Regions from separate parts of the Yokenella regensburgei genome, predicted to be linked through region 2. Evidence: riboswitches for the same ligand, from Rfam matches in the RefSeq annotation. Region 2 holds a riboswitch; the other holds the start of a gene.
What was found. Region 2 has a riboswitch for cobalamin ahead of C7387_RS20885 (cobyrinic acid a,c-diamide synthase CobB). Riboswitches for the same ligand answer to the same signal wherever they lie in the genome.

Region 1: linked by a shared signal. The riboswitch ahead of btuB (TonB-dependent vitamin B12 receptor BtuB) and the one ahead of C7387_RS20885 (cobyrinic acid a,c-diamide synthase CobB) in region 2 are both predicted to bind cobalamin.

Annotation. Positions count from the first base shown of each region.
Region 1 is NZ_RBIZ01000008.1:90,051-105,110, reverse strand. It holds gene murI (glutamate racemase) at 1-760, opposite strand, end outside; gene btuB (TonB-dependent vitamin B12 receptor BtuB) at 705-2,543, opposite strand; cobalamin riboswitch at 2,611-2,810, opposite strand; gene trmA (tRNA (uridine(54)-C5)-methyltransferase TrmA) at 2,913-4,013, shown strand; gene zapB (septal ring assembly protein ZapB) at 4,051-4,296, opposite strand; gene C7387_RS21970 (MIP/aquaporin family protein) at 4,721-5,572, shown strand; gene glpK (glycerol kinase GlpK) at 5,594-7,099, shown strand; gene gltS (sodium/glutamate symporter) at 7,162-8,364, opposite strand; gene C7387_RS21955 (nucleobase:cation symporter-2 family protein) at 8,662-10,053, shown strand; gene C7387_RS21950 (AsmA family protein) at 10,172-11,887, shown strand; gene C7387_RS21945 (PTS transporter subunit EIIC) at 12,064-13,635, shown strand; gene C7387_RS21940 (family 4 glycosyl hydrolase) at 13,648-15,027, shown strand; gene C7387_RS21935 (MurR/RpiR family transcriptional regulator) at 14,996-15,060, opposite strand, start outside.
Region 2 is NZ_RBIZ01000007.1:166,876-181,935, forward strand. It holds gene C7387_RS20825 (SmdA family multidrug ABC transporter permease/ATP-binding protein) at 1-668, shown strand, start outside; gene C7387_RS20830 (SmdB family multidrug efflux ABC transporter permease/ATP-binding protein) at 661-2,439, shown strand; gene glnK (P-II family nitrogen regulator) at 2,650-2,988, shown strand; gene amtB (ammonium transporter AmtB) at 3,018-4,304, shown strand; gene tesB (acyl-CoA thioesterase II) at 4,356-5,216, opposite strand; gene C7387_RS20850 (YbaY family lipoprotein) at 5,431-5,946, shown strand; gene C7387_RS20855 (MGMT family protein) at 5,981-6,292, opposite strand; gene C7387_RS20860 (hypothetical protein) at 6,355-6,762, opposite strand; RNA gene ffs (signal recognition particle sRNA small type) at 6,971-7,067, shown strand; gene cobA (uroporphyrinogen-III C-methyltransferase) at 7,317-8,105, shown strand; gene cobD (threonine-phosphate decarboxylase CobD) at 8,102-9,175, shown strand; gene C7387_RS20880 (GHMP family kinase ATP-binding protein) at 9,188-10,054, opposite strand; cobalamin riboswitch at 10,483-10,656, shown strand; gene C7387_RS20885 (cobyrinic acid a,c-diamide synthase CobB) at 10,752-12,131, shown strand; gene cbiB (adenosylcobinamide-phosphate synthase CbiB) at 12,128-13,087, shown strand; gene C7387_RS20895 (cobalt-precorrin-8 methylmutase) at 13,100-13,732, shown strand; gene cbiD (cobalt-precorrin-5B (C(1))-methyltransferase CbiD) at 13,729-14,868, shown strand; gene C7387_RS20905 (cobalt-precorrin-7 (C(5))-methyltransferase) at 14,862-15,060, shown strand, end outside.

The DNA of each region.
Region 1 (15,060 bases), on a different contig from region 2:
CGATATTGGTGTCGGCAGACTTCGCATCCGGTGCTTCATGTTCTAATAACCAGGCCGTGCGACGGGCAATAGCCGCCCCGGAATCGATAAGGCGCGTTCCTTCCGGTAGCACCTGCATAAGCTCTTCCTGTAATAGAGGGAAGTGTGTGCAGCCGAGTACCACGGTATCCGGTGGTTCCTGCATCCGCAGCCACGGGCGCAGAATACGACGCAACTCGTCGAGCGATACCGGCTCACCGTGGAGCTTCGCTTCCGCGAGCTCTACCAGCTCGGCCGAGCCCAGCATCTCAATGCGGCACTCATTTGCAAAACGATCGATAAGCTCACGTGTATAAGGACGCTTCACCGTGCCGCGCGTTGCCAGCAGGCCAACAATGCCGTTCGCCGTCAGTCGCGCCGCGGGTTTAATCGCAGGCACCACGCCGACAACCGGGAAGGCAAACTTTTTGCGTAATGCGGGAAGGGAAACGGTACTTGCGGTGTTACAGGCAATAACCGCCAGCGCCAGCGGGTAGCGTTGCTGTACGGCAGTAACGATTTCAACGACACGCTCAACGATAAACTCTTCACTTTTCTCTCCATAAGGAAAGGCGACGTTATCGAAAGCATAAACATAATGGAGATCCGGCATCAGGTGCCGGATCTCATCATAAACCGACAACCCACCGACACCGGAATCAAAGACCAGTACGGTGGGACGTGGATTAGAAGGTGTAGCTGCCAGACAAGGTGTATTCTCGTCCTGCAGTTTGATAGCCATAAACTGTCTCGTAATCTTTATCGAACAGGTTAGCTATTTTACCACGAACTGTCAGATGTGAGGTGACCGGATACGACAATCCGATATCCCACAGGCTCACACCACCCAATTTGACCTCACGAGAGTTATCGTAGTCATAATCATAACGTTGACCGATGTACTGATAGACCACATCCCAGCCGAGATCGTAAATCTGCCCCGTCAGCTCATACTTCACCTGCTGCTTGGCGCGGCGATATAACGTTTTATTGGTTTCATCGTCACGCGGATCAACATATTGCAGCGTCAAATGGTGATCCACCGGGCCGGTAGTGACATTACCCGTCCACTCCATACCCTTGATGGTGGCCGACTTCACGTTGTAGTAGGCGTTATTGTTGTAGTCGATGAGGTTCTGAATATCGTAATGGTAAGCAGACAGGCGCCAGTCAACCGGCCCGGTCAGGCCTTCAAGCCCGGCTTCCCACTGTTTTGATTCTTCCGGTTTCAGATTCGGGTTTGAGGAGATACCGAAGCGATCCGCACCGTACTGCTGTCCCAGAGAAGGGGCAAGGAACCCCGTACCGTAAGAAAGCGTGGTCCGGTAGCCGTCGATAAACTCCCAGCCTGCCGCCGTCTGCCAGGTACCATGCCAGCCAAACTGCTCATCGTGATCTTCACGACCAGAGGCCTCCAGCGTCACCGTATCAATCTGCTGTTGCCCGGTCAGGTACAGGCCGGTGGTATCACGTTTATAGACATCGGTGCTGGTCGTGCCGGTGGAGCGCAGCTTCTCCTGCTTCCAGTCAACGCCGCCGCTTATTGCACCATGGCCTACTTCAACGTTATTCCCCCACTGGATATAACGCTGCTCAATATCGTCGAGGCTGGAGCCTGAGGCATAACGCCCGGTCTGGCTGCTGTAGTTGTAGTCTTTGCTGCGCTGATAGTTAGCCACCAGCTGAGAAGAGTAGATGCCGGAGTTAAAGTGCATTCCGGTATCCCACGACTGGCTGTAGTTCTGATGTTCATCGTTCCCACCGTCGTAGCCCCAGTTACCCTGGTCATAATCGGCGTTAGAAGAATAACCATAGCCACGGAAGAAACCGGAAAGATTGTCGTTGAACTTGTGCTGTACGCCGCCCCACAGCAGCTTATTGCGATAGCCATCGCGATCGCTGTCACCTGGGTAGGTTGAATTCGGCTGAACGTTAAACCCTTTGGTGGTCTGGTACGCCCCTGCAGCGGTGACTACCGTATCGCCAAAACGCTGATTGAAGGTACCATCATAGGTCTGATAGCCGTTGGTCCCCATCCCGGCGTTAATTTGCGAACGCGCGGAGTCTGTCATGGTGATGATGTTCACCACGCCACCAATCGCACCGGAACCGTACACCGCAGAGCGTGGGCCGCGGATGTATTCGATACGCTGTACCAGCGACACCGGGATCTGATCGATATCGGAGTTGTTCGAAATACCCGGGCGCGCCATCGGCACGCCATCCACCAGCACCAGCACATGGCGGGCTTCGGTACCACGAACAAACAGAGAAGAGCTCTGACCCATTCCGCCGTTTTGCGCCACATCAACACCCGGCAGGCGACGCATCACATCCAGCACCGTTTTTGACTGCCAGCGCTCAATGTCTTCTTTTGTCACGATATTGGTGGGGGCCAGCACGGTGTTGACCGGCTGCTGAAAACGGTTGGCGGTAACGACCATGGTGTCAGGGGCACTGTCCTGCGCCCAGCCAGAAAATGCCGTGGCGGACAATGCCGTCAACAGCGAAGCTTTTTTAATCATTATAAAAAGCATCCAGTAAATAAGAAGGATGCCGCGGGTTTCATCTATAGCACGCGATGAGGAAACCTGATGCGACGTAATTCCGGCAGGTCTTCGGGCTGAGGGGTGATCTCGTGATATCGAGAATAAAGGATGATGACTTCCCGCTTTATTAAGCAGTGTCTGCTACCTGGCACTCATCCCACCGTCTTTACCGCTGCGCGTCAGCTCCAGATTTGCACTGGATTCCCTTTTCACTCACAGGAGACCGGAAACATAATGCTACAATTAGCGACATATAGAAGTCCAGACTGCTGTTAACCATTATGTCTGGACATCCCCGGCACAATCCCTACAATCGCCGCGTACTTTTATTATTCAGGATGCATCATGACCCCCGAACACCTTCCTACCGAACAATATGAAGCGCAGCTGGCCGAGAAAGTCGTGCGTCTGCAAAAAATGATGGCGCCGTTTAATGCGCCGGTTCCGGAAGTGTATCGTTCACCGGTCAGTCACTACCGCATGCGCGCCGAGTTCCGGGTATGGCACGACGGCGACGACCTGTACCACATTATTTTCGATAGCGAGACCAAATCGCGCATTCGCGTCGACAGTTTCCCGGCAGCCAGCGAGCTGATTAACCAGCTCATGACCGCCATTCTTGAGGGCGTGCGCAACAACCGCACCCTGCGTCATAAGCTGTTCCAGATTGACTACCTGACGACCATGAGCAATCAGGCGGTGGTGTCGCTGCTGTACCATAAAAAGCTGGACGACGAGTGGCGTCAGGAAGCAGAAGCCCTGCGCGATGCACTGCGTGCGCAAAACCTCAACGTGCATCTGATTGGCCGGGCAACCAAAACGAAAATCATGCTCGATCAGGACTACATTGATGAGCGTTTACCGGTGGGCGGGCGCGAAATGATCTACCGTCAGGTAGAGAACAGCTTCACCCAGCCGAACGCCGCGATGAACGTGCAGATGCTTGAGTGGGCGCTCGATACCACCAAAAACGCTACCGGCGATCTGCTGGAGCTGTATTGCGGCAACGGTAACTTCTCGCTGGCGCTGGCGCGTAACTTCAACCGCGTACTGGCAACGGAAATCGCCAAACCGTCAGTGGCTTCGGCGCAGTACAACATTGCCGCTAACCACATTGATAACGTGCAGATTATTCGTATGTCGGCGGAAGAGTTTACACAGGCGATGAACGGCGTACGCGAATTCAACCGTCTGGAAGGGATTGATTTGAAGAGCTACCAGTGCGAAACGATTTTCGTTGATCCACCGCGTAGCGGTCTCGATGCCGAGACAGAAAAGATGGTGCAGGCATACCCGCGGATTCTGTACATTTCCTGTAATCCGGAAACGCTGTGCAAGAATCTGGAGACATTAGGCCAGACGCACAAAGTCACACGCCTGGCGCTGTTCGATCAGTTCCCCTACACCCATCATATGGAGTGTGGCGTCCTGCTGGAACGTCAGTAAAACAACGGCGGCCCTCCGTGCTGCGAGGGCCCGCGTCTTACACTTCTTCCATACGGCCCAGTAACGCCTGCAGGCGATCCTGCCAGCCCTGCTGCTGTTCACGCAGCTGGCCGTTTTCGCGCTCCAGGTCTTCACGACCGTGCTGAGCAGACTGCACTTCCTGCGCCAGCGAGTTATTCTTTTCTTTCAGCTCTTCGATTTCCATCTGCAACAGAGTGATGGTATCAATCGCCTGCTGTACTTTTGCTTCCAGTTTCTCAAACACTTCTAATGACATCGTCATACCTCTCCTGAACGTGCAAGGCGTTGATCTCGTCCCGGAACCCCGGCGACGCCTTAACGAAAATATAAGCGCACTACTATAGGCCCCGATTGTATGAAGCCCCGGCGCTGCTGTCCAGCGACAAGCCGCGCAGATTGCGGATAGCGAGCATTTTCAGTCTAGACCTGGAGCATTAGCGGCATATACCCCTAAATTGTTAATTTAATCGTTAATGAAATGATTCAGCTCACACTTTCAGGAACATCTCAAAAACGTGCTCCATGGCGCGAAAACGCTCATTTTATGACGTAGTACACACATTTTGATTTCGATATTTCTCGTTTTTGCTCGTTAACGATAAATTAACACCATGCCTACATGGCATCATGGTCGTCTTTGACCTCCATGAACACAATAATCCTCACTACGTCTTCAGGATCCGATTATGAGCCAGACATCAACCTTAAAAGGCCAGTGCATCGCAGAGTTTCTTGGTACCGGCTTGTTGATATTTTTCGGCGTTGGGTGTGTTGCGGCGCTTAAAGTAGCAGGCGCCAGCTTCGGGCAGTGGGAAATCAGCATCATCTGGGGTCTGGGCGTGGCGATGGCCATCTACCTGACTGCAGGGGTTTCCGGCGCTCATCTCAACCCGGCAGTTACTATTGCACTGTGGCTGTTTGCGTGCTTTGACGGGCGTAAAGTTGTTCCTTTCATTATTTCTCAAGTTGCCGGCGCCTTTTGCGCAGCGGCGTTGGTTTACGGGCTTTACTACAATCTTTTCTACAACTTCGAACAAACGCACAATATGGTGCGCGGCAGCGTCGAAAGCCTCGAGCTTGCCGGTATTTTCTCCACTTACCCTAACCCACATATCAATTTTGTGCAGGCCTTCGCGGTAGAAATGGTCATTACGGCTATCCTGATGGGTCTGATTCTGGCACTGACCGATGATGGCAACGGCGTACCGCGTGGACCGCTGGCACCGCTGCTGATTGGTTTACTGATTGCCGTGATTGGTGCCTCCATGGGGCCGCTGACCGGATTCGCGATGAACCCGGCGCGTGATTTTGGACCAAAAATGTTTGCCTGGCTGGCAGGATGGGGCAAGGTCGCCTTCACCGGTGGCCGAGACATTCCTTACTTCCTGGTACCCGTATTTGCGCCGATCGTCGGTGCTGCACTGGGTGCGTTCTGCTATCGCAAATTCATTGGCCGCCATTTGCCGTGCGATGTTTGTGAGGTTGAAGAAAAAGATGCAGCCAAATCAACTTCATCGCAGCAAAATGCTTCGCTGTAATCTGACTACGGGATACACACTATGACCGATAAAAAATATATCGTTGCGCTCGACCAGGGTACAACCAGCTCCCGCGCCGTCGTGATGGATCACGATGCCAACATCGTCAGCGTTTCACAGCGCGAATTCGAACAAATTTATCCTAAGCCAGGCTGGGTTGAACACGACCCGATGGAAATCTGGGCATCCCAGAGCTCAACGCTGGTCGAAGTGCTGGCAAAAGCGGACATCAACTCCGACGAAATCGCCGCTATCGGCATCACCAACCAGCGTGAAACCACCATCGTCTGGGATCGTGAAACCGGTAAACCGATTTATAACGCCATCGTCTGGCAGTGTCGCCGTACCGCAGACATCTGCGAGCAGCTCAAGCGTGACGGCATGGAAGAGTACATCCGCAAGGCGACCGGCCTGGTGGTGGATCCGTACTTCTCCGGAACCAAAGTGAAGTGGATCCTCGACCACGTTGAAGGCTCCCGCGAGCGTGCAAAACGCGGCGAACTGCTGTTCGGTACCGTGGACACCTGGCTTATCTGGAAGATGACCCAGGGCCGCGTACACGTCACCGACTACACCAACGCCTCCCGTACCATGCTGTTCAACATCCACGACCTGGACTGGGATGACAAAATGCTCGACGCGCTGGACATCCCGCGCGCCATGCTGCCGGAAGTGCGCAAGTCTTCCGAAGTGTACGGCCAGACCAACATCGGTGGTAAAGGCGGCACGCGTATTCCTATCTCCGGCATCGCTGGTGACCAGCAGGCGGCGCTGTTTGGCCAGCTGTGCGTGAAAGAAGGGATGGCGAAGAATACCTATGGTACCGGCTGCTTTATGCTGATGAACACCGGTGAGAAAGCGGTGAAATCTGAGAACGGCCTGCTGACCACCATCGCCTGCGGCCCGACCGGCGAAGTGAACTACGCGCTGGAAGGTGCGGTGTTCATGGCGGGTGCCTCCATCCAGTGGCTGCGCGATGAAATGAAACTCATCAGCGATGCGTTCGACTCCGAGTACTTTGCGACCAAAGTGAAGAACACCAACGGCGTGTACGTTGTGCCAGCCTTTACCGGCCTGGGCGCACCATACTGGGACCCGTATGCTCGTGGCGCCATCTTCGGCCTGACTCGCGGCGTAAACTCTAACCACATCATCCGCGCGACGCTTGAATCCATTGCCTACCAGACTCGTGACGTTCTGGAAGCGATGCAGGCAGACTCCGGCATTCGTCTGCACGCCCTGCGCGTTGACGGCGGTGCGGTAGCCAACAACTTCCTGATGCAGTTCCAGGCCGATATTCTCGGTGCTCGCGTTGAGCGTCCGGAAGTGCGTGAAGTGACCGCGTTGGGTGCAGCGTATCTCGCTGGCCTGGCGGTGGGCTTCTGGCAGAATCTGGACGAGCTGCAGGAGAAAGCGGTGATTGAGCGTGAATTCCGCCCGGGCATTGAAACTACCGAGCGTAACGTGCTTTACAGCGGCTGGAAAAAAGCAGTGAAACGTTCACTGGCGTGGGAAGATCACGACTAAGAAAGCGGATAAGCGTAGTGCATCCGACAAAAAAGCCCCGTATTTACGGGGCTTTTTCTTTATCAGCCAAACATTGGCAACATCAGATACAGCTTAATCACCAGCGCGTTGACGATATCGATGAAGAACGCACCCACCATCGGTACCACCAGGAAGGCCATATGCGATGGGCCAAAACGCTCGGTAATCGCCTGCATGTTGGCAATCGCCGTTGGCGTTGCGCCGAGGCCAAAGCCGCAGTGTCCGGCCGCCAGCACCGCCGCATCGTAGTTTTTACCCATCATTCGCCAGGTCACGAAGATGGCATACAGCGCCATCGCCACGGTCTGTACCGCGAGGATAATCAGCATCGGCAGCGCCAGCGAAGCAAGTTCCCACAGCTTCAGGCTCATCAGCGCCATGGCGAGGAACAACGACAGCGACACGTTGCCCAACACCGACACCGCACGCTCAAAGACACGATAAAAACCAATCAGCGCCAGGCCGTTACTCAGGATCACGCCAATAAACAGCACGCAGACGAACGTCGGCAGTTCGAAGGCGGTGCCCAGCAGCAGTTGCGCCACCACTTTACCGACCGTCAGACAGATGGCGATAAGCGCGATGGTTTCAATCAGTACCAGCGAGGTGATCATGCGACCAACGTCCGGCTTTTCGAACGCCGTCGGCACTTCCTGGTCATCCGGCGTACCGTTCGGTGTGGAAGAGTGTTTCACCAGATAGCGCGCCACCGGGCCGCCAATCAGGCCGCCCAGCACCAGACCAAAGGTGGCGCAGGCCATCGCCACTTCGGTGGCATTGGCAAAGCCGTAGCGTTCGCTAAAGAGCTTGCTCCATGCCGCCCCGGTGCCGTGACCGCCGGAGAGGGTGATAGAGCCCGCGAGCAGGCCCATCAGCGGATCCAGGCCAAGGATTTTCGCCATCCCGATACCAATGGCGTTTTGCATCAGCAGCAAACCGACCACCACAATCAGGAACGTGCCCAGCACTTTGCCGCCAGAGCGCAGGCTCGCCAGGTTGGCGTTCAGACCAATGGTGGCGAAGAAGGCCAGCATCAGCGGGTCTTTCAGGCTCATATCGAAATCAATTTCGATACCCATGCTTTTTTTGAGCACCAGCAGCGCCAGTGCGGTTAACAGCCCGCCCGCGACGGGTTCAGGGATAGTGTATTTTTTGAAAAGGGGGACGGTATGGACCAGTTTGCGCCCCAAAAGCAGCACTAACGTGGCCGCGACGAGCGTCGATAAGGTGTCGAGGTGAAACATAGAAAGCTCCTTATTAGCGCATGATCCATTCACACGCGATTTCATTATTCCTGTGCCGATTACGTCTCTTCATGAGAAATCAGGAGCCGGATTTTAATCAAAAAACAGCCTAAAACGACAGAAAAAATGTACTAGCTCTCATCGAATTTGCGACCAAACTTGCAGCAGATAAATAAAAATCCGCTGCCCGGGCTGTTGCGTAAATTATTGGTCTACACAGTGGCAAACGTTTGCTTTTACCTGGCAGTCAGATAAAATCCCCCACTTCCAAATTGTTCCACCACGGGAATGCCTCAGATGTCAGTCAACACCCTCGAGTCTGAACGTGCGCAACCGGTTGCGCAGACTCACAACAGCGAACTCATCTATCGCCTTGAAGATCGTCCGCCCTTGCCTCAAACCCTGTTCGCCGCGTTTCAGCACCTGCTGGCGATGTTTGTGGCGGTCATCACGCCTGCGCTGCTCATCTGCCAGGCGCTGGGATTACCGGCGGAAGATACTCAACACATCATCAGCATGTCGCTGTTCGCCTCCGGGGTGGCTTCCATCATCCAGATCAAAGCCTGGGGCCCGGTAGGCTCTGGTCTGCTGTCGATTCAGGGCACCAGCTTTAACTTCGTGGCGCCGCTTATCATGGGCGGTACGGCGCTAAAAACCGGCGGTGCCGACGTACCGACGATGATGGCAGCGCTGTTTGGCACCCTGATGCTGGCAAGCTTTACCGAGATGGCGCTGTCCCGTGTGCTGCACCTGGCGCGCCGCGTCATCACCCCGCTGGTTTCCGGCGTGGTGGTGATGATTATCGGGCTGTCGCTGATTCAGGTTGGTTTAACCTCCATCGGCGGTGGCTATGCCGCAATGAGCGATAACACCTTTGGCGCACCGAAGAACCTGCTGCTGGCCGGTATCGTTCTCGCTCTTATCATCATTCTTAACCGTCAGCGCAACCCGTATCTGCGCATCGCCTCGCTGGTTATCGCTATGGCGGCGGGTTATCTGGCCGCCTGGCTGATGGACATGCTGCCCGCCAACACCGCACCGACCAACGGCAGCCTCATGACTATTCCGACGCCGCTGTACTACGGCCTGGGCATCGACTGGAACCTGCTGCTGCCGCTGATGTTGGTGTTCATGATCACCTCGCTGGAAACGATCGGCGATATCACCGCGACTTCCGACGTCTCTGAGCAGCCGGTTTCCGGCCCACTGTACATGAAGCGTCTGAAGGGCGGCGTGCTGGCGAACGGCCTGAACTCCTGCGTTTCGGCAGTGTTCAACACCTTCCCGAACTCCTGCTTTGGGCAGAACAACGGCGTTATTCAGCTTACCGGCGTTGCCAGCCGCTATGTGGGTTTTGTGGTAGCGCTGATGCTTATTCTGCTCGGCCTGTTCCCGGCGGTGAGTGGTTTCGTCCAGCACATTCCTGAGCCGGTACTCGGCGGTGCGACGCTGGTGATGTTCGGTACCATCGCGGCCTCCGGCGTGCGTATCGTTTCCCGCGAGCCGCTGAACCGCCGCGCGATCCTGATTATCGCCCTCTCCCTGGCGGTTGGCCTCGGCGTCTCTCAGCAGCCGCAGATCCTGCAGTTCGCCCCGGACTGGCTGAAAAACCTGCTCTCCTCCGGCATTGCTGCCGGCGGTATCACCGCGATTGTTCTGAATCTGGTCTTCCCCCCAGAGAAGGAGTAATCCCCGCACGGCGGTGGTTCTCCCCACCGCCGTGACACTGTTTTTCATCATTCCTTCCTTGAGGATTGCACATAAATCGTGCATAACTGCCTTATGTGCCCTCACAGGATGGAAGACCATGAAATTTCTCGGAAAGCTCATTCTCTGGTTACTCATCGCCCTGCTGGTGGTCATTCTTATCGCTTATTTCCTGCTGCAAACCCGCTGGGGTGCACGCCAGGTCAGCGCCTGGGTGAGTGATAACACGGGCTATCAGTTGACCTTCGAGGCGATGGATCATCGCTTCTCCTCGCCCTCACATATCCTGCTGAAAAACGTCACCTTCGGGCGCGACAGCAAACCGGCCACTCTGGTTGCGAGGACGGTGGATATCGGCCTTGGCAGTCGTCAGCTTACCGATCCGTTGCATGCCGACACCATTTTGCTGCAGGACGGCACCCTCAATCTCTCTCCGGCTACCGCACCGCTGCCCTTTGAGGCCGACCATCTGCGGCTCAGCAACATGGCATTTAACAGCCCGCTGACGGCATGGTCGCTCAGTGCCCAGCGCGTGAGCGGCGGCGTGAGCCCGTGGCAGCCGGAGGCGGGTAACGTATTAGGCAAAAAAGCCACGATTGAAATGAGCGCCGGATCGATGACCCTCAACGGCGTGCCGGCCAGCAACGTGCTGATTCAGGGCACGCTCGATAACGACGTGGTCACCCTCAGCACGCTCGGTGCCGACATGGCCCGCGGCTCGCTCACCGGCACCGCCCGGCGCAACGCCGACGGCAGTTGGGTGATAGACACCCTGCGCCTCGACGACATCCGTCTGCAGAGCGACAAATCGATAGCCGACTTTTTCGCCCCGCTCACCACCGTGCCATCGCTGCAGATCGGTCGCCTCGAGGTCACCGACGCCAGCCTGCAGGGGCCGGACTGGGCGGTCGCCGATCTCGACCTGAGTTTGCGCAACCTGACCCTCAGCAAGGGCAGCTGGCAAAGCGAGGACGGTAAAATCTCAATGAACGCCAGCGAAGCCATCTGGGGCTCGCTGCACCTTCTCGACCCGATTGTGAACGCTGAGCTCTCACCACAGGGCGTCATGCTTCGCCAGTTTACCTCCCGCTGGGAAGGCGGGATGGTGCGCACCTCCGGTACCTGGAGCCGAAGCGACAGCGCGCTGGCGCTCGACGATCTCGCCGTGGCCGGGCTCGAATACACCCTGCCGAAGAACTGGAAGACTCTGTGGATGACGCCAATGCCAGCGTGGCTTAACAGCCTGACGCTGAAAAAGTTTGGCGCTAACCGCAACCTGATTATCGATATCGACCCGGCGTTCCCGTGGCAAATCACCTCCCTCGACGGCTACGGCGCCAACCTGCAGCTGATAAAAGACCATCAGTGGGGCGTGTGGAGCGGCAGCGCCACGCTGAACGGTTCCGCCGCCACCTTTAACCGCGTCGACGTGCGTCGTCCGTCGCTGACCCTCGCCGCCAATGCGTCAACGGTCAATATCAGCGAACTCAGCGCGTTTACGGAAAAAGGGCTGCTCGAAGCCACCGCGGCGGTATCACAGTTACCGCAGCGCCAGGTCAACGTCAGCCTCAACGGTCGCGGTATACCACTTAACGTGTTGCAGGCCTGGGGCTGGCCCGCGCTGCCGATTTCCGGCGACGGTAATATCCAGCTCACCGCCAGCGGCAGCGTGCAGGACAGCCAACCGTTAAAACCGACGGTGAACGGCCAGATGAAAGCGGTTAACGCCAGCCAGCAGCAGGTAAGCCAGACGATGCACAACGGCGTGGTCACCACGGCCCCGGTTGCAGCCCCAGCGACAACGCCCACCCCATAATCCCACCCAGGCCCGCGTTTATGCGGGCCTTATCACGAAACCTGTGCACATTTTGTGGCTGTTTGTACCTATTTCCCGCAACGGGTTCCGCCGCGATTAAGGACTTGCTATAACACCTTTATTGGAAGTGCATTCAAATAATTAAAAACACCCTACAATAATCAGGAATAACCACTATGTCTGGAATACGTCAACGTATCCTGGAGAATATGCAACGATTCTCCAGAGCAATGATCGGCGCAGTCTTGTTCTTGCCTGTCATCGGTTTAATTCTTGCCTTAAGTTCTGTATTAACTAACCCTACTTTAATTCCTGAAACCAGTTTTTTACATCATCTCGGCCAGTTATTAGGTGATACGTTCTGGCCATTATTCGGTAATTTAGGATTATTATTCTGTGTCGGTATCAGCTATGGGCTGGCAAAGGATAAAAAAACCGAAGTCGCGCTGGTCGCGGTAATGTGTTTTATTATGTTCCTCGGCGCCAACCACTCCTGGCTCGAATATACCCACGGCATTGCTGAAAAAATTAACGGTGAATATTACGGTACCGGCCAGACCCAGCTGTTAGGTTTTGTGGTGGTGGATATGGGGGTGTTTCTCGGGATTATTCTCGGCTGCACCATCGCCTGGGTACACAATAAGGTCACCGCGGTGGAACTGCCCGGTGCGCTCTCGATGTACGGCGGCGCCAAGCTGACCCTGATTGCCATGACCCCGGTGATTATCTTCTACGCCATCGCCTTCACCTGGATCTGGCCGTTTATGACCCACGGCATCAGTGCACTCACCGGCTTTATGAAGAATGCGGGCGTGGCGGGGGTGTTTGTATACGGCTTCTTTGAAAAATTCCTCATCCCGACCGGCCTGCACCACTTCGTCTGGTCGCCGTTCCAGCTGACGCAAATCGGCGGCACCTTGAGCGTGGACGGTCAAACCGTCTCCGGCACCCAGGCAATTTTCCTCGCCTATATGCGCCACCCGGACCTGACGCCGGTCATGAACGACGCCCTGCGCTTCTCACAGCAGGGAATGACCACCATCTTCGGCCTCGCCGGGGCTTCGCTGGCCTTCTATCACACCGCGAAGCCGGAGAAAAAGGTGCTGGCGAAAGCGATCCTGCTGCCCGCGATTATTACCTCGATGCTGACCGGCATTACCGAGCCTATTGAGTTCACCTTCCTGTTTGTCTCTCCGCTGCTGTGGGTTATTCACGCCACGCTCACCGCCGCTTCTCAGGCGATTTGCGACATCTTTACCGTGCGCCCGTGGGGAGCATCAGGACTCATTGAGTTCTTAATTTATAACCTGCCGCTGCCGGCTTCATTAACCCGCTGGCCGATGTATGTGGTGATTGGTATCGGGCAGTTTGCGGTGTACTACGTTATTTTCCGCACGCTGGTCGTGAAGCTGAATCTGAAAACACCAGGCCGGGAAGATGACGATGGCGTCAAACTTTATAACAAAGAAGATTATCGCCAGAAAATAAAACAGCATGCCCAGAGTAATCATTCCGCCATTGACGACATTATTAAAGGCCTTGGCGGCAAAGCGAATATTATTTCCGTCGATAACTGCTTCACCCGTTTACGCGTCGCTATCCATGACATGACGCTTATCGACGACGTTCTATTAAAAAGCACCGGTGCCAACGGCGTGGTGCGCAACCGCAATGAAATACAAGTGGTCTATGGCGTCAGAGTTGGGCAAGTGCGTTCACATGTGGACACCTGGCTTGCCAATAATTGATTGGGAGAAATCATGAAATTAACCGTAATCGGGGGCGGCGGCGTCCGCTCCGCATTCCTGGCAAAATCACTGGCTTATAATGCGCATCGTATTGGTTTACAGGAGGTGGTCTTTCTCGACAGCGCCGAAGATAACCTGGCGACCTTCGGCGAAATTGCACGCTACGTGTTTAACACCATCCGCCCGGATATTCATTTTTCGCTGATGACCGATCCGGTGGCGGCCATCAAGGACGCCAATTTCGTTATCACCACCCTGCGCGTGGGCGGTGATGAGAGCCGCATCCGTGACGAGCGCATTGCTCTAGAACACAACACCCTCGGGCAGGAGACCACCGGTGCGGGCGGCTTCGCGATGGCGATGCGCTCCATTCCGGCCATCCTTAACTATTGCCAGCTGATTGAAGCCCACGCCGCGCCGGATGCGATCCTCTTTAACTTCACAAATCCGTCGGGGCTGGTCACTGAAGCGATTATTAAATCCGGTTTTCAGCGCCGGGTGTACGGTATCTGCGATGCGCCGTCGGAGCTTATCCGCGAGCTTCCGGCCATTCTGCACTGCGATGAACGCGACCTGAAGGTAGAGTGCTACGGCCTGAACCATTTCTCATGGTTTACCCACTTCACGGTAAAGGGGGAAGACGTTACCGAGCGGCTTATCAACGACCCGGCGCTGTATCGCCACACCGCGATGCAGTACTTCTCGCCGGAGCTGGTTCAGTTGTGCGACAAGCAGCTGCTCAACGAATATCTCTATTACTACTACTACCGGGAAGTGGCGCTGAAAGCGATTCAGGACGCGCCGGAAACCCGCGGTGAGCAGATTGCACGTATCAACCGCGACATGCGCCAGGAGCTTGCCAGTGTAGACGTGAAAGCTCATCCGGAGCAGGCGTTCGATATCTGGATGAAGCACTACCTGCGTCGTGAAAACAGCTACATGCAGAGCGAATCGCAGCAGGAGAAGTTCAACACCCGCGCGCCGCTGACCCTGCAGCAGTTTATCGAAGAGCCCGATACCGGCGGCTATGCGGGCGTGGCGCTCGATATCCTCGAGGCGGTCAACAGCGACACCAGCAAGCGAATTGTGGTGTCACTCTCGAACAACGGCACGCTCGATTTCCTGCAACCGGATGACGTGATTGAAATCAGCTGCGATCTCAGCAAATCGGGACTGAAGCCGGTCACACCGAAGCAGGTACCGGTGGCGCAGAAGAACATGATTTCCTGCGTAAAAGAGTACGAGCGGCTGGCGGTGACGGCGATCCTCAACCGCGATCGCGCGCTGGCGGTACGCGCCCTGATGGCGCACCCGCTGGTCGGCTCCTGGTCACTGGCGCAAACGCTGGTGACGGCGTACCTCAGCGATCGCCACGGTCAGGAATGGCGCTAAATCTGGCGGGGGCATCAGCCGGTGCCCCCGGTG
Region 2 (15,060 bases):
TCTGCGGGCCGACCGGCGCCGGGAAATCAACGGTGCTGTCGCTTATCCAGCGTCATTACGATGTTGAACACGGAGAGATCTGCTTCCACGACGTTCCGCTGCCGCATCTCAGGCTGGACGACTGGCGCAGCCGCCTGGCGGTGGTGAGCCAGACGCCGTTCCTGTTCTCCGACACCGTAGCCAACAATATCGCGTTGGGCAAACCGGGGGCGACCCAGGCCGAAATTGAGCATGCGACCAGGCTTGCCAGCGTACATGACGATATTCTGCGTCTGCCGCAGGGCTACGATACCGAAGTGGGCGAGCGCGGCGTGATGCTCTCGGGCGGGCAAAAGCAGCGTATCGCCATTGCGCGTGCACTGCTGCTGGAAGCTGAAATTTTGATCCTCGACGACGCGCTGTCGGCGGTGGATGGTCGTACCGAGCACCAGATCCTGCATAACCTGCGCCAGTGGGGCGAAGGCAAAACCGTGATTATCAGCGCGCACCGCCTCTCGGCGTTGACCGATGCCAGTGAGATAATCGTGATGCAGCACGGGCATATCGCCCAGCGCGGCAGCCACGAGGCGCTGGCGGGGCAAAGCGGCTGGTATCGCGATATGTATCGCTATCAGCAACTGGAGGCCGCGCTTAACGACGCGCCGGCAGAGGAGGTGCCTCATGCGTAAAGCAGGACAACTCTGGCCGACGCTGAAACGGCTGCTGGCCTATGGCTCCCCGTGGCGTAAACCGCTCACCGTGGCGGTGGGGATGATGTGGATAGCCGCGATTGCCGAAGTGAGCGGCCCGATGCTCATCAGCTATTTCATCGATAACATGGTCGCAAAAGACTACCTGCCCCTCGGCATTGTGGCCGGGCTGGCCGCGGTGTACGTCGGGCTTCAGGTGCTGGCGGCGAGCCTGCACTATATGCAGTCGCTGCTGTTTAACCGTGCCGCCGTGGGGGTGGTACAGCAGCTGCGTACCGACGTCATGGACGCGGCGCTGCGCCAGCCACTGAGCGCGTTCGATACCCAGCCGGTGGGCGAAATCATCTCCCGCGTCACCAACGATACGGAAGTGATCCGCGATCTGTACGTTACCGTCGTCGCCACCGTACTACGCAGCGCGGCGCTGATAGGTGCGATGCTGGTAGCGATGTTCAGCCTCGACTGGCGCATGGCGCTGGTCGCGCTGTGCATCTTCCCGGCGGTGATTGTGGTGATGCTGATTTATCAACGTTACAGCACGCCAATCGTGCGCCGCGTGCGGGCATACCTGGCGGATATCAACGACGGTTTTAACGAAATTATTAACGGCATGAGCGTTATTCAGCAGTTCCGCCAGCAGGCGCGCTTTGGTGAACGGATGAACGAGGCCAGTCGTTCGCACTACATGGCGCGAATGCAGACGCTGCGTCTCGACGGCTTCCTGCTGCGTCCGCTGCTGAGCCTGTTTTCCGCGCTGGTGCTCTGCGGGTTGCTGATGCTGTTTGGTTTCACCTCTGTCGGAACAATTGAAGTGGGGGTGCTGTACGCCTTCATCAGCTATCTGGGGCGGCTCAACGAACCGCTGATTGAACTGACGACCCAGCAGTCGATGCTGCAGCAGGCGGTGGTCGCCGGTGAACGCGTTTTTGCGCTGATGGACCGCCCGCGTCAGACCTACGGTCACGACACCACACCGCTACAGAGCGGGTCGATTGATATTGATAACGTCTCGTTTGCTTATCGCGATGACCGGCTGGTGCTGCAGAATATTAACCTCAGCATCCCGTCCCGCAGTTTCGTGGCGCTGGTGGGGCATACCGGCAGTGGGAAAAGTACCCTTGCCAGCCTGCTGATGGGCTATTACCCGCTAAGCCAGGGTGACATCCGTCTTGACGGGCGTTCGCTGTCTACCCTGAGCCACTCGGTGCTGCGCCAGGGCGTGGCGATGGTGCAGCAGGATCCGGTGGTGATGGCCGAGTCGTTCTTCGTCAACGTTACCCTTGGGCGTGACGTCAGCGAAGAGCAGGTGTGGAAGGCGCTGGAGACGGTGCAGCTCGCGGAGCTTGCGCGCAGCCTGCCTGAGGGGATCCATACTCACCTTGGCGAGCAGGGGAATAATCTCTCAGTGGGGCAGAAACAGCTGCTGGCGCTGGCCCGTGTGCTGGTGGATACCCCGCAGGTGCTGATCCTCGACGAAGCCACCGCTAACATAGACTCCGGTACCGAGCGTGCGATCCAGCAGGCGCTGAGCGCCGTGCGCGAGCACACTACGCTTGTGGTGATTGCCCACCGTCTTTCGACCATCGTGGAAGCCGATACCATTATGGTGCTCCACCGGGGTGAAGCCGTTGAGCAGGGTTCACACCAGCAACTGCTTGAAGCCAAAGGCCGTTACTGGCAAATGTATCAGCTGCAGCTTGCCGGAGAAGAGCTTGCCGCCAGCGCTGAGGAAGATGTCTTAACCGCCTGATGCACCAGCGGCAGGCATTTTTCTAACACAATGCTTTTGTGACACGCATCATGCACCCGCATGGTGCGTTTTTCGTTTTTATCCCGCGATTGTAATGGCGTAACCCCCGCAATTTGCCGCCTGACGGCACGATTTTTACTTTTGGCATGCCCCTTGCTTTGAACCCTGTGTTAGCTGCAGCCATTAGTGAATTCTGACTGGAGGGGATCTATGAAGCTGGTTACCGTGGTAATCAAACCATTCAAACTGGAGGACGTCCGCGAGGCGCTCTCCGCAATTGGTATTCAGGGGCTGACCGTCACGGAAGTGAAAGGTTTTGGTCGTCAGAAAGGCCATGCCGAGCTTTACCGTGGGGCAGAGTACAGCGTCAATTTCCTGCCAAAAGTGAAAATCGATGTAGCGATTGCGGACGATCAGCTCGATGAGGTCATCGACGTGGTCACTAAAGCCGCCTACACCGGGAAAATTGGCGACGGCAAAATCTTCGTCGCCGAACTGCAGCGCGTCATTCGCATTCGTACCGGCGAAGCCGACGAAGCGGCACTCTGATTTCGGGCACACAGCGATAGGGTACCACGATGAAAAAACCTTTGATGAAAGCAAGCCTGGCGGCGCTGGCGCTGATGCCGGGTCTGGCGCTGGCAGCACCGGCGGTGGCGGATAAAGCAGACAACGCCTTTATGATGATTTGTACCGCGCTGGTGCTGTTTATGAGCATCCCCGGTATTGCCCTGTTCTACGGTGGCCTTATCCGCAGCAAGAACGTCCTTTCAATGCTGACCCAGGTCACCGTCACCTTTGCGCTGGTGTGCGTGCTGTGGGTGGTGTACGGCTACACGCTTGCCTTCGGTAGCGGTGGCAACTTCTTTGGCAGCTTCGAGTGGGTGATGCTGAAGAACATTGAGCTGAAAGCGCTGATGGGCACCTTCTATCAGTATATCCACGTCGTGTTCCAGGCGTCGTTTGCCTGCATCACCGTTGGCCTGATTGTCGGTGCGCTGGCGGAGCGTATTCGCTTCTCCGCGGTGCTGATTTTTGTGGTGGTGTGGATGACGCTCTCTTATGTTCCGATCGCCCATATGGTGTGGGGGGGCGGCCTGCTGGCCTCGCACGGTGCGCTGGACTTCGCGGGTGGTACCGTTGTGCATATCAATGCTGCGGTGGCCGGGCTGGTGGGGGCGTATCTCATCGGTAAACGCGTCGGGTTCGGCAAAGAAGCGTTCAAACCGCATAACCTGCCGATGGTGTTCACCGGTACCGCGATCCTCTATATCGGCTGGTTTGGTTTTAACGCCGGTTCTGCCAGTGCGGCGAACGAAATTGCGGCGCTGGCGTTCGTCAACACCGTTGTGGCCACCGCTGCCGCCATCCTCGGCTGGGTGTTTGGCGAATGGGTAGTGCGCGGTAAACCTTCTCTGCTGGGAGCCTGTTCCGGCGCCATCGCCGGGCTGGTTGCGGTGACTCCGGCGTGTGGCTATATCGGGGTGGGCGGCTCGCTTATCCTCGGGATTGTTGCCGGCCTGGCGGGGCTCTGGGGCGTGACGGCGCTGAAGCGCTGGCTGCGGGTGGATGACCCTTGTGACGTCTTCGGCGTTCACGGCGTCTGCGGCATCATCGGTTGTATTCTGACCGGGTTCTTCGCCTCTACCGCCTTTGGCGGTGTCGGCTACGCCGAAGGCGTGACGATGTGGCACCAGGTGTTGGTACAGCTCGAAAGCGTCGGGATAACGATCGTCTGGTCAGGCGTGGTGGCCTTTATTGGCTACAAGCTGGCAGACCTGACCGTCGGCCTGCGGGTTCCGGAAGATCAAGAACGCGAAGGGCTGGACGTCAACAGCCACGGCGAGAACGCCTACAACGCATAACTTTTTATATGATTGCCCGGTAGTGTTATCTCTACCGGGCATTATCACCAACTACCCCCGGTTACGCATTACCCCTTCCTGAACGGTCGAGGCGACCAGAATCCCGTCCTGAGTATAAAATTCCCCACGCACAAACCCACGCGCGCTGGAGGCCGAGGTGCTCTCCACGCTGTAGAGCAGCCACTCGTTCATATTGAACGGGCGATGGAACCACATGGAGTGATCGATAGTGGCGACCTGCATCCCTTTTTCAAGGAAGCCCACGCCGTGCGGCTGCAGCGCAACTGGCAGGAAGTTGAAGTCAGAGGCGTAACCCAGCAGGTACTGATGCACGCGGAAATCCTCCGGCACGATGCCGTTGGCGCGGAACCATACCTGACGCGCAGGCTCGGCGACATGGCCTTTCAGCGGGTTATGAAACTCCACCGGGCGAATTTCCAGCGGCTTATCGCAGAGAAACTTCTCTTTAGCCTGCGGCGGCAGCAGGTGCGCCAGTGAGCGGGCGATATCGGTTTCTGACTTCAACCCGTCTGGTGCCGGGGCTGGGGGCATGGCTTTTTGATGCTCGTAGCCGGTTTCCGGCGCCTGGAAGGAGGCGGTCATGTAGAAAATCGGTTTACCGTTCTGGATAGCGGCAACCCGACGGGCGCTGAAGCTGTTGCCATCGCGCAGGACTTCCACGTCGTAGACAATCGGTTTTTGGCTGTCGCCAGGACGCAGAAAATAGCTGTGGAACGAGTGAATCAATCGCTCGGTTGGCACGGTTTCTTTCGCCGCGTACATGGCCTGGCCTACCACTTGTCCACCAAAGACCTGACGTAACCCAAGATCCTCGCTCTGGCCGCGGAATAACCCTTCTTCAATCTTCTCTAAATTTAATAATGTCAGCAGGTTAGACAGTGCCTGACTCATATGAAACCCCAATGTTGAAAACACCGCAGCGGCGCAGAATAGACGGAGTATAACAAAGAAATGAAAGTGGTCAGATGGGTTCAATTGTCTGAATATCAGTGACCGGACAGGTAAATATCTGTGATCTGTGCCACACTTAAAACCGTTACGACTATTCTGACCACTTAATCCGCAGGATTACTGCTGCGGATGCATGGATGAAAAGGAGAAAAGAATGAAACTCGTGCATATTGTTAGTGGTGTTGCTGTTGCGGTCGCCCTGAGCGCCTGTGCTGGTAAAAGCACAAATACACAGACCGTAGAACAGAACCCGAATGCTAACGCGGCGGCCGCACAGCCCGCTGTCCAGCAGCCAACGGTTTCCGGTAGCGTCTGGATCCGTCAGAAAGTGGCCCTGCCGCCGGATGCGGTTCTGACCGTTACCCTCTCTGACGCTTCCCTGGCGGATGCACCATCACGCGTGCTGTCGCAGAAAGCCGTTCGTACCGAGGGTAAACAGGCACCGTTTAGCTTTGCCCTGCCGTATAACCCGGCTGACATCCAGCCGAACGCGCGCATCCTGCTGAGTGCTGCAATTACTCAGAACGGTAAACTGCTGTTCATCACCGATACCTTCCAGTCGGTTATTAACCATGGCGGGACCAAAGCGGATCTGACGCTGGTTCCGGTTCAGCAAACCGCGATCCCGGTTCAGGCACCGACCGATGCTGCTCCGGTCCAGGTTCCATAAGTCGTCCCAGGCCCTCTTCAGCCGAAGAGGGCCACTAATATCGCCAGCGATACTTCTGCATATCAATTTGCCCACTTCCTGAAACCTGAATGCCTTCCGAAAGGAGCGCCTGACGCTGCCGCTGAAGATCGGGGCCGGTCAGGGAGATCGTGCCATGACGGTTAACCACCCGGTGCCATGGCAGCGTTGATCCTTCAGGCAGTCGTTTCAGTACACCACCCACCTGACGTGCCGCGCGCGGTGACCCAGCCAGTAGCGCAACATCGCCATAGGTCGTGACGTAACCTTCCGGAATCGCGGCAACGATTTGCCATACCCGCTGTGGGAAAGAGTCCTGCGGTTCCATATCGGGTTCCTGAGCAGCCAAAAGCACAGAATAAGGCACAGCCTGGAGGATGTGAAGCCGCCTCAGGCCGGTTGTTGAACGGTAAATTCCAGCGCCAGGCCAATCACCTGAGTGGCGCTTGCCGCTGGCTGCACCCGCATGGCGACCAGGCTTTCGAGGAATTTTAGCTTTCTTGCCGTCGTGTTGATGATGAGCTTGGCACGCAGGTCCGGCAGCAGTTGGGAACAGATGGGGTAGATGACCCGGCCGGAAACGGTAATGGGGATCCGGCGAAGGTTGACCGACCTGACCACACCGAGGGTGGCATAGAGTACGGCCACCGGAGTCACGAACAGCACCGGCTGCGGGCTGATGCTGACGAAGTCCAGCAGGAGTTCCGGGCGCAGATAGTTCAGCCCTTTATGTGGAATGGTCACGCCGTCGATGGCTGGCATAGCAAGCGTGAGCGTCTGGGGGAGCGCGTTGACCATGGTGGTTCCCTGCAGCTAATGAGTGGACTTCATTTTAGTCTGGACGAAATCTGCCATTTTGCTGCGAGGGAGTTCGCAATGTGGTGTTTTTCTCTGGGCGGGCAACTGCGCAATAATCCAGCATCTGAACCTGCATGGCTTGCAATTGGCGGGGAAGCCTATGATAATGCGCCTGCGCGTTGGTTAACAACGCTCTCAATGGGGGCTCTGTTGGTTCTCCCGCAATGCTACTCTGTTCACCAGGTCAGGTCCGGAAGGAAGCAGCCAGGGCAGACGACGTGTGTGCCGGGATGTAGCTGGCAGGGCCCCCACCCAATTCTGCGACACCCTTCTCATCACTTCTGAATCGAACACCACATCCCAAATCCATGCTGGATGATGTTCTTGCTCATCGTTTTACGCCTGAAAATTAGATGCTGGTCATCAACGCTCTATATAAATCAATTCATAGTGATAAATACTTCAAGTTTTTTTAAAAGACCAGACTCTACAATTCGCGTGATTTTCTACCAGGCATTTTTCAGGACATTAATATATTAACTAAGGATTGAGCAATGAGTAAGGGGAAAGTTTGGCTGGTTGGCGCGGGCCCGGGTGACGCATCGCTGATAACAGTAAAAGGCTTGCACTGTATTCGTCGCGCAGACGTGATTATTCACGACCGTTTGGTTAATCCTGACCTTTTAAAACAAGCTGAAAAAAATTGCCTTATTATTGATGTCGGGAAAATGCCAAATCATCATCCCATTCCTCAGGATCAAATCAATGCCCTCCTGGTAAAATATGCCATGGCAGGACAGCAGGTTGTTCGCTTAAAAGGTGGAGACCCCTATGTTTTTGGGCGCGGAGGAGAAGAGGCGGAGCAGCTGGCTCGAGAAGGGCTGACATTCGAAGTTGTCCCAGGGATAAGCTCTGCTATTGGTGGGCTGGCGTACGCGGGGATCCCCGTCACGCACCGCAATTACTCCTCCAGCTTTCATGTGGTGACGGGGCATTTATGTCAGGGAAACGACCCACAGAACTGGCATGCGCTAGCACAAATTCACGGTACACTCGTCATTCTGATGGGGATGACCAGGCTTAGCGAAATCTGTCAAAAGCTTATAGAAGGCGGCATGTCGGCGCAGACTCCCGTTGCCGTGGTGATGTACGCCAGCCAGCCGCGCCAGCGGATGGTAAAAGGGACGCTGGCGACGATTCATCTTGAAGTTGAGCGAGAAAAAATCCATGCTCCGGCGCTGATTGTGGTTGGTGAAGTCGTTAATTTGCAGGAAGTACTGGCGTTTGCCGCCACGCCAGCCGCTATCACTACGGACGAAATCCACTGCGAGAATATTGAATGAGTGAACACGGCGGTAACGTTGTCGAAATGGGGCTACAGGCCGGGATTGACCCTGCGCTATTGCTGGATTTTAGCGCCAATATCAATCCCCTTGGGCTCCCGGAAAGCGTTAAATCGCTGATCGTTAATAATCTGCAAGTTATTGAACATTATCCTGATGTCGAATACCGGCATCTTCACCAGGCCATCGCCCGGGCGAACCAGTGTGACTACGACCAGGTGATTGCGGGGAATGGCGAAACTGAGCTGATTTATGGTTTAGTGCGTGCGCTGGCTCCCCGCCTCGCCATGTTACTGGTACCGGGTTTTGCCGAGTATCGCCGCGCGTTGCAGCAGCAGGGATGCCAGATTATCGACTATGCGTTGAGCGAACAGGATGGCTTCCAGGTGACGACTTCGTTACTTGATGCGGTGCGTACCCACCGGCCCGATTGTCTGTTCATTGCGACCCCCAATAACCCAACCGGCTTAATGCCGGATGCTGGTTTGCTCAATCAACTTGCCACGCTTTGTGAAACGCTGCAGATAGCGCTGATTGTTGACGAAGCTTTCATTGATTTTCTCCCCTCAGGTTCAGGGCTTGCTGCGCGCTTAAAGACGTCGCGATACCTGTATTTACTGCGATCGCTTACGAAGTTCTTCGCCATTCCGGGCCTGCGTTTAGGGTATCTTTTGAGTGGGCATACCGAGCTCATTACGTTGATGAAAAACACCCGTGAGCCGTGGACCATCAACGCGTTGTCCGCTCTGGTTGGTCAGCATTTACTTACTGATGAACGTTACATACAGGCCAGCCATGAGTACATCGCCCGCCAGCGGGATGAACTGTGGCGGAGACTGGACGGTTTCCCATCGCTGGTGGTGTGGAAAAGTGCGGTGAATTTCATCTTTTTCAGATGTCTTCGGCACAACCTTAACCTGCAGCAGGCGCTATTGCAGCACCATATTCTTATCCGTCACTGCGCAAACTTTCCCGGCCTTGATGGTTCCTGTTATCGGGTCGCGGTACGTACCGAAGAGCAAAACAAAAAGCTCATCAATGCCTTAACCGACGTATTGCAGGAAGGCTGACCTTTTTTGCCGTCAGAGTAAGGTCACCCCACCTTCAACCATGGTTAACAGGTGCTGCTCAGGCCAGTGTGCAGTGAGGTGTTTTTTCCCGAGGTGCCAGCGCACCTGCTCAACGTCATGCTTGCGGCGGTCCAGTAATAACCCCACCACGCTGCCGCTATGTGCCACGTTAATACCGTATAAATCGCACGCCTCAGCCACATCCAGCAGGGTGGAAAAATGCGGTTTTGGTAATAACGGCTGGCTGGCGATGGCGCTTAGCGTGGCGGCTTCCCCCAGAAGAATGGGGTCATGAGAAGCGCAGGCCAGACGTACTTTTTCCCACGCCTGTTTCAGCATCGGGGCACCGGCAAGCAGTCCGGCGCGCCGCGGCGTGCGATGATAATCTTCTGTGCGCAACGTTTCCGGGCTCTCAAGCACTAATACGTCGATTTTGGGCTGCGCTGCGCAAGCCTCTTGCGTTGAGGCATCATTATGGTCGAAAAGCGTGAGCCGGCGAAAAATGGTGCTGTCGGTGGGCTCCAGCGCAACGCAAAGCTTCGCCAGCGTAGCTTCATCGAGGGTATGCCCCAGATGATGCGCGGTGGCAACGGCGGTGGCGGCGATGTCGGCAGTGCTACTGGCCATGCCTTTGGCAATCGGAATAGTGGAGTGGATCTCTAAGCGCAGGCTCTGGCTCATTTTCACCGGGTAATGAAACAGCGCCAGGACCTGGTTTATCATGGCACGTGAGAGGGGGCGCTCATCGGCAAGAGGGGCCCCCGAACGGACTTCCACGGTGCTATACCAGTCGATCGGGCAGGAGATCAGTTTTTCACTGTCCAGAATCCAGCCCTGGATTAATTCTCCGCACGATGCAGGGCACTGCGCAACAGCCACGTTTTCACCTTTATGCTCAGAAATCTTCCGCGGAATAGTGTCATGGGGATAGTGCTATTACCATGATTTTTCGCAATGTGCGGATCCATAATACTGAGTCTGAATATCTTTTATTGGTGCTTATCGTAAACTTGATATATTGGGAATGTTTCTGAAATTATTTAATTTGATATCGATGGTTGTTGTCAAAAAAATACGTTAGTGAATAGTTGGCAATAAATTGTCATAGCGCAAGAAATATTGTTTTTATCGCAAAATGAAATGCCATTGTTATTTTTTGTGATAAAGCGCCGGGTTGTGCCTAATTGTATTCATTACCATCGTGGCGAATTTAATCAGCGCGACATGATGTTTGCTAAGTATTTTCTTATACGAGTCGATTGTCGTATCAGTTATGTGTAATAGTGCCTGTGAGAAAGCCCATTTCTCGCAGATGTAAGCCAACAGGTTCACACAATTGTGTCAGGGAAGGGGGTGTAAATCCCCCGCAGCCCCCGCTGCTGTGATGCTGACGACCCCGTAGATACCACTGATCGCGAGATTGGGAAGGGCGGGTGAGGATGACGCTAAGCCAGAAGACCTGCCTGTCGGTAACTACCAACAACTTCGGTGGGAAGTGGGTTGCTCTGATGCATAAAGCCTTACGACGGGTTTCGTGTATCTCTACACCCCTACCACCCTGAACAGGATCGGGGTCATGGCGGCAAAGCAGTACGCGTTTGTGCTGGCAGGGACAGGAAGTGGCTGTGGGAAAACCACAGTAACGCTTGGCTTGTTAAGCTTATTGCAACAGCGTGGGTTACGCGTACAGCCCTACAAAGTGGGGCCGGATTACCTCGATACCGGCTGGCATTCAGCAGTCTGCGGCGTGACTTCCCGAAATCTCGATAGCTTCATGCTCCCTGAACCGGTGCTGAATGCTTTGTTCTGCGAGCAGATGCAGGATGCGGATATCGCGGTTATTGAGGGGGTGATGGGGCTGTACGACGGCTGCGGTACCGATCCGAATGACTGCAGCACGGCGGCCATGGCGAAGCAACTTGGCTGCCCGGTTATCCTGCTGGTCGACGGAAAAGCCGTTTCCACCTCCATTGCCGCAACGGTCATGGGTTTTCAGCACTTCGACCCCGCGGTGCCAGTCGCGGGTGTGATAGTTAATCGCGTCAACAGTGAATCCCATTACCAGCTGCTGAAAACGGCTATTGAGCACTATTGCGCCGTACCTGTCTTTGGTTACGTCCCCCATGTTAGTGGCATTGCCTTACCGGAAAGACATCTGGGGCTGGTGACCGCCCGTGAGTCCGTGGTGAACCAGCAGCCCTGGCGAGATTTTGCCGCAGTGCTCACTCAAACGCTGGATATCGACTCGCTGCTGGCGTGCTGCGAGATAACGGCGTTACCTCAGGGGGGCTGGCCTGAACGCCCGGCAGAAGACGCCGGTCACGGCCTGACGCTTGCGCTGGCGGATGACGAGGCGTTCAACTTCTATTATCCCGATAACATTAGCCTGCTTGAGCGCACCGGCGTTGAGGTTGTCCGCTTCAGCCCGCTACATGACTCTCATTTGCCCGAGTGCCAGATGGTCTGGCTGGGAGGCGGCTACCCTGAGCTGCATGCCGGTAAGCTTGCGGCTAACGCATCCATGCTCAGCAGCCTGCGCAGGGCCCATCAGCGCGGTGTGGCAATTTACGCCGAATGCGGCGGGTTGATGTATCTCGGAACCACGCTTGAGGATGCGGACGGTAACGTTCACCGGATGGCTAATCTTATCCCCGGCCACAGCAAAATGGGCCAGCGCCTGACTCGTTTTGGCTACTGTGAAGCGCAGGCGTGCCGGGCCACGCTGCTGGCGGATACCGGAGAAACCCTTCGCGGACACGAATTTCATTACTCAGATTTTACCCCTGAGACACCGGCCGTACTGGCGTGTCGCAAGGTACGGGATGGCGTAACGCAGCAGGAGTGGTTGGGAGGGTGGCAGGTGGGAAGCGCCTTTGCCAGCTATTTGCACCTTCATTTTGCCCAGCGTCCCCTGATGCTTGAACGCTGGCTGCTGGCGGCAAGGGAGGCGCAATGACGATACTGGCGTGGTGTATCGCCTGGCTGCTCGACATCTTCATTGGTGACCCGCATCACTGGCCGCATCCGGTGCGCTGGATTGGCAATCTTATCAACGTGATGCAGCGAGTGATTCGCCGTTATTGCCATAGCGATGCCGCGCTGCGCGTGGGCGGTGGGGTGATGTGGCTGGTGGTGGTCGGGGGGACGTGGAGCGTTACCTGGGGCGTGCTGGCGTTGGCGCAGGCGATTCATCCCTGGCTGGGCTGGCTGGTAGAGGTGTGGATTATCTTCACCGTGCTTGCCGGGCGTTCTCTGGCCAACGCGGCACGGGACGTGGAGCGGCCTTTGCGGGCCGGAGCCCTTAGCGCAAGCCGCGAAAAACTCTCGTGGATCGTGGGCCGCGATACGTCGCAGCTGCAACCGGAACAGATCAACCGGGCGGTGGTGGAGACCGTTGCCGAGAATACCGTTGACGGCATCATTGCGCCGTTGTTCTTTCTTCTGCTCGGCGGGGCCCCGCTGGCAATGGCCTATAAAGCGGTCAACACCCTCGACTCCATGGTGGGCTACAAGCATGAAAAATACCGGGCCATCGGTATGGTTAGCGCACGTCTGGATGATGTGGCGAACTATCTCCCGGCGCGGCTGAGCTGGTTATTACTGAGCGCAGCGGCATGGATTTGCCGTCACGATTACTCCCGTGCGCTGCGTATCGGCTGGCGCGATCGCTACAACCACAGTAGCCCCAACTGTGCCTGGGCGGAGGCGACCGTCGCGGGGGCGTTGGGCATTCGGTTGGGTGGTCCGAATGACTACTTTGGTGAGCGGGTAGAAAAACCGTGGATCGGTGACGCCCAGCGAGCGATTGCGGTAGACGATATCTCGCGGACGATTCGACTGATGTGGGTTGCTTCAACGCTGGCGCTGGTGCTGTTCATTATCGTGCGCTGGCTTCTGGTTGGCGCCGACTGAGGATAACAGACTATGCAATACATCAAGCAGCCCCAGGCCATTGAAGCCAAAAGCTTTGACATCATTGGCGAGATAATCAGTGAAACGCGTCCGGATTTTCAGTTTGCCAGTCCGTTGCACGAGGCGATTATTAAGCGCGTTATTCACACCACCGCTGACTTCGACTGGCTCGATATTCTCTGGTTTTCTGATGACGTGCTCGCGCAACTCACCGCCGCGCTCAGCCGCCCGTCGGTCATCTACACCGATACCACCATGGCACTTTCCGGCATCAATAAAACGTTGCTTGCCCGCTTCGGCGGCGAGTGCCGCTGTTTTATCAGCGATCCGCGGGTGATGGCGCAGGCTAAAGCGCAGGGGATCACCCGCTCGATGGCGGCGGTGGATATTGCCGTGGAGGAAAAGGGCGAGAAGATCTTTGTTTTTGGTAATGCGCCAACGGCGCTGTTTCGCCTGCTGGAACACGATGTCGCCGTCAGCGGCGTAGTGGGGGTTCCGGTCGGCTTTGTGGGGGCCGCTGAATCAAAAGAGGCCCTGACCCGCAGCCGGTTGCCCGCCATCGCGGCAATGGGGCGCAAAGGGGGGAGTAACGTAGCGGCAGCGATCGTGAACGCCATCCTTTATTCCCTGCAGGGGGCGCGATGAGCGAACAGCCCTTCGATGCCCCGGTATGGCATAACGGCAAAGCGCTGCGCAAAGGCTACACCACGGGCTCTTGCGCGACGGCGGCGGCCAAAGTCGCCGCGCTGATGGTGCTGCGCCAGCATGTTATCCGGCAGATTTCGATTGTAACGCCCTCCGGCGTTACGCTGTGCCTGAACGTTGAGTCGCCGCATATTGAGGGAGAGCAGGCGGTGGCCGCCATTCGTAAGGACGGCGGCGATGATGTCGATGCCACGCACGGCATGCTGATTTTCGCTCGCGTAACGCTCAACAGCAGCGGGGCGATCGTGCTGTCGGGCGGCGAAGGGGTGGGAACGGTCACGCGTAAAGGCGCGGGGCTACCCGTTGGCAGTGCGGCGATTAACCGTACTCCCCGGCAGACCATCGAGGCGGCCGTGCGTGAGGTGATTGGTCCGGCGCGCGGTGCTGAAGTGCACATTTTTGCCCCGGAAGGCGAAGCGCGGGCGCAGAAAACCTACAACGCACGTCTCGGCATTCTGGGGGGGATTTCGATTATCGGCACCACCGGCATCGTGACCCCGATGTCGGAAGATAGCTGGAAGCGCTCGCTCTCGCTGGAGCTGGAAATAAAACGCGCCGCCGGGCTTGAGCGCGTGGTGCTGGTGCCGGGAAACCACGGTGAGCGCTTCGTGCGTGAACAGCTGGCTATTGATGGCGATATCGTGGTCACCATGAGCAACTTTGTCGGCTACATGATTGAAGAAGCGGTACGCCTGGGTTTTCAGCATATTGTCCTGGTGGGCCACCCCGGAAAACTCATCAAAATTGCGGCGGGTGTTTTCCACACCCATAGCCACATTGCCGATGCCCGTATGGAAACCCTGGTGGCCCATCTGGCCCTGCAGGGGGCGCCGCGAGCGCTGCTGGCTCTGATAAGCGAATGCGATACTACCGAAGCCGCCATGGAGCATATCGAGGCCTTCGGTTTCCAGCATATTTACTCTCATCTTGCTAAACGGATCTGCCAGCGAGTCCTGCAGATGCTGCGCTTCACTAAAAACCCGCCAGTTTGTGACGCCATCATGTTCTCTTTTGACAACCAGGTGCTGGGCAGTAACCGCCCGGTAGAGCTGATTGCTCAGGCGTTGCGATGTTAACGGTCGTGGGAATGGGACCTTCAGGGTTGCACCTGATGACCCCCGCCGCGCGTGAGGCGATAGATCACGCGGATGCGCTGGCGGGCGGAGCGCGCCATTTGCAGCAGTTTCCGGCGTTTGGTGGGGAGTCTTTTACGCTTGGCGCCAATATTCCGGAGCTGCTCGGCTGGATTGCGGCACGCCAGGAGCGTC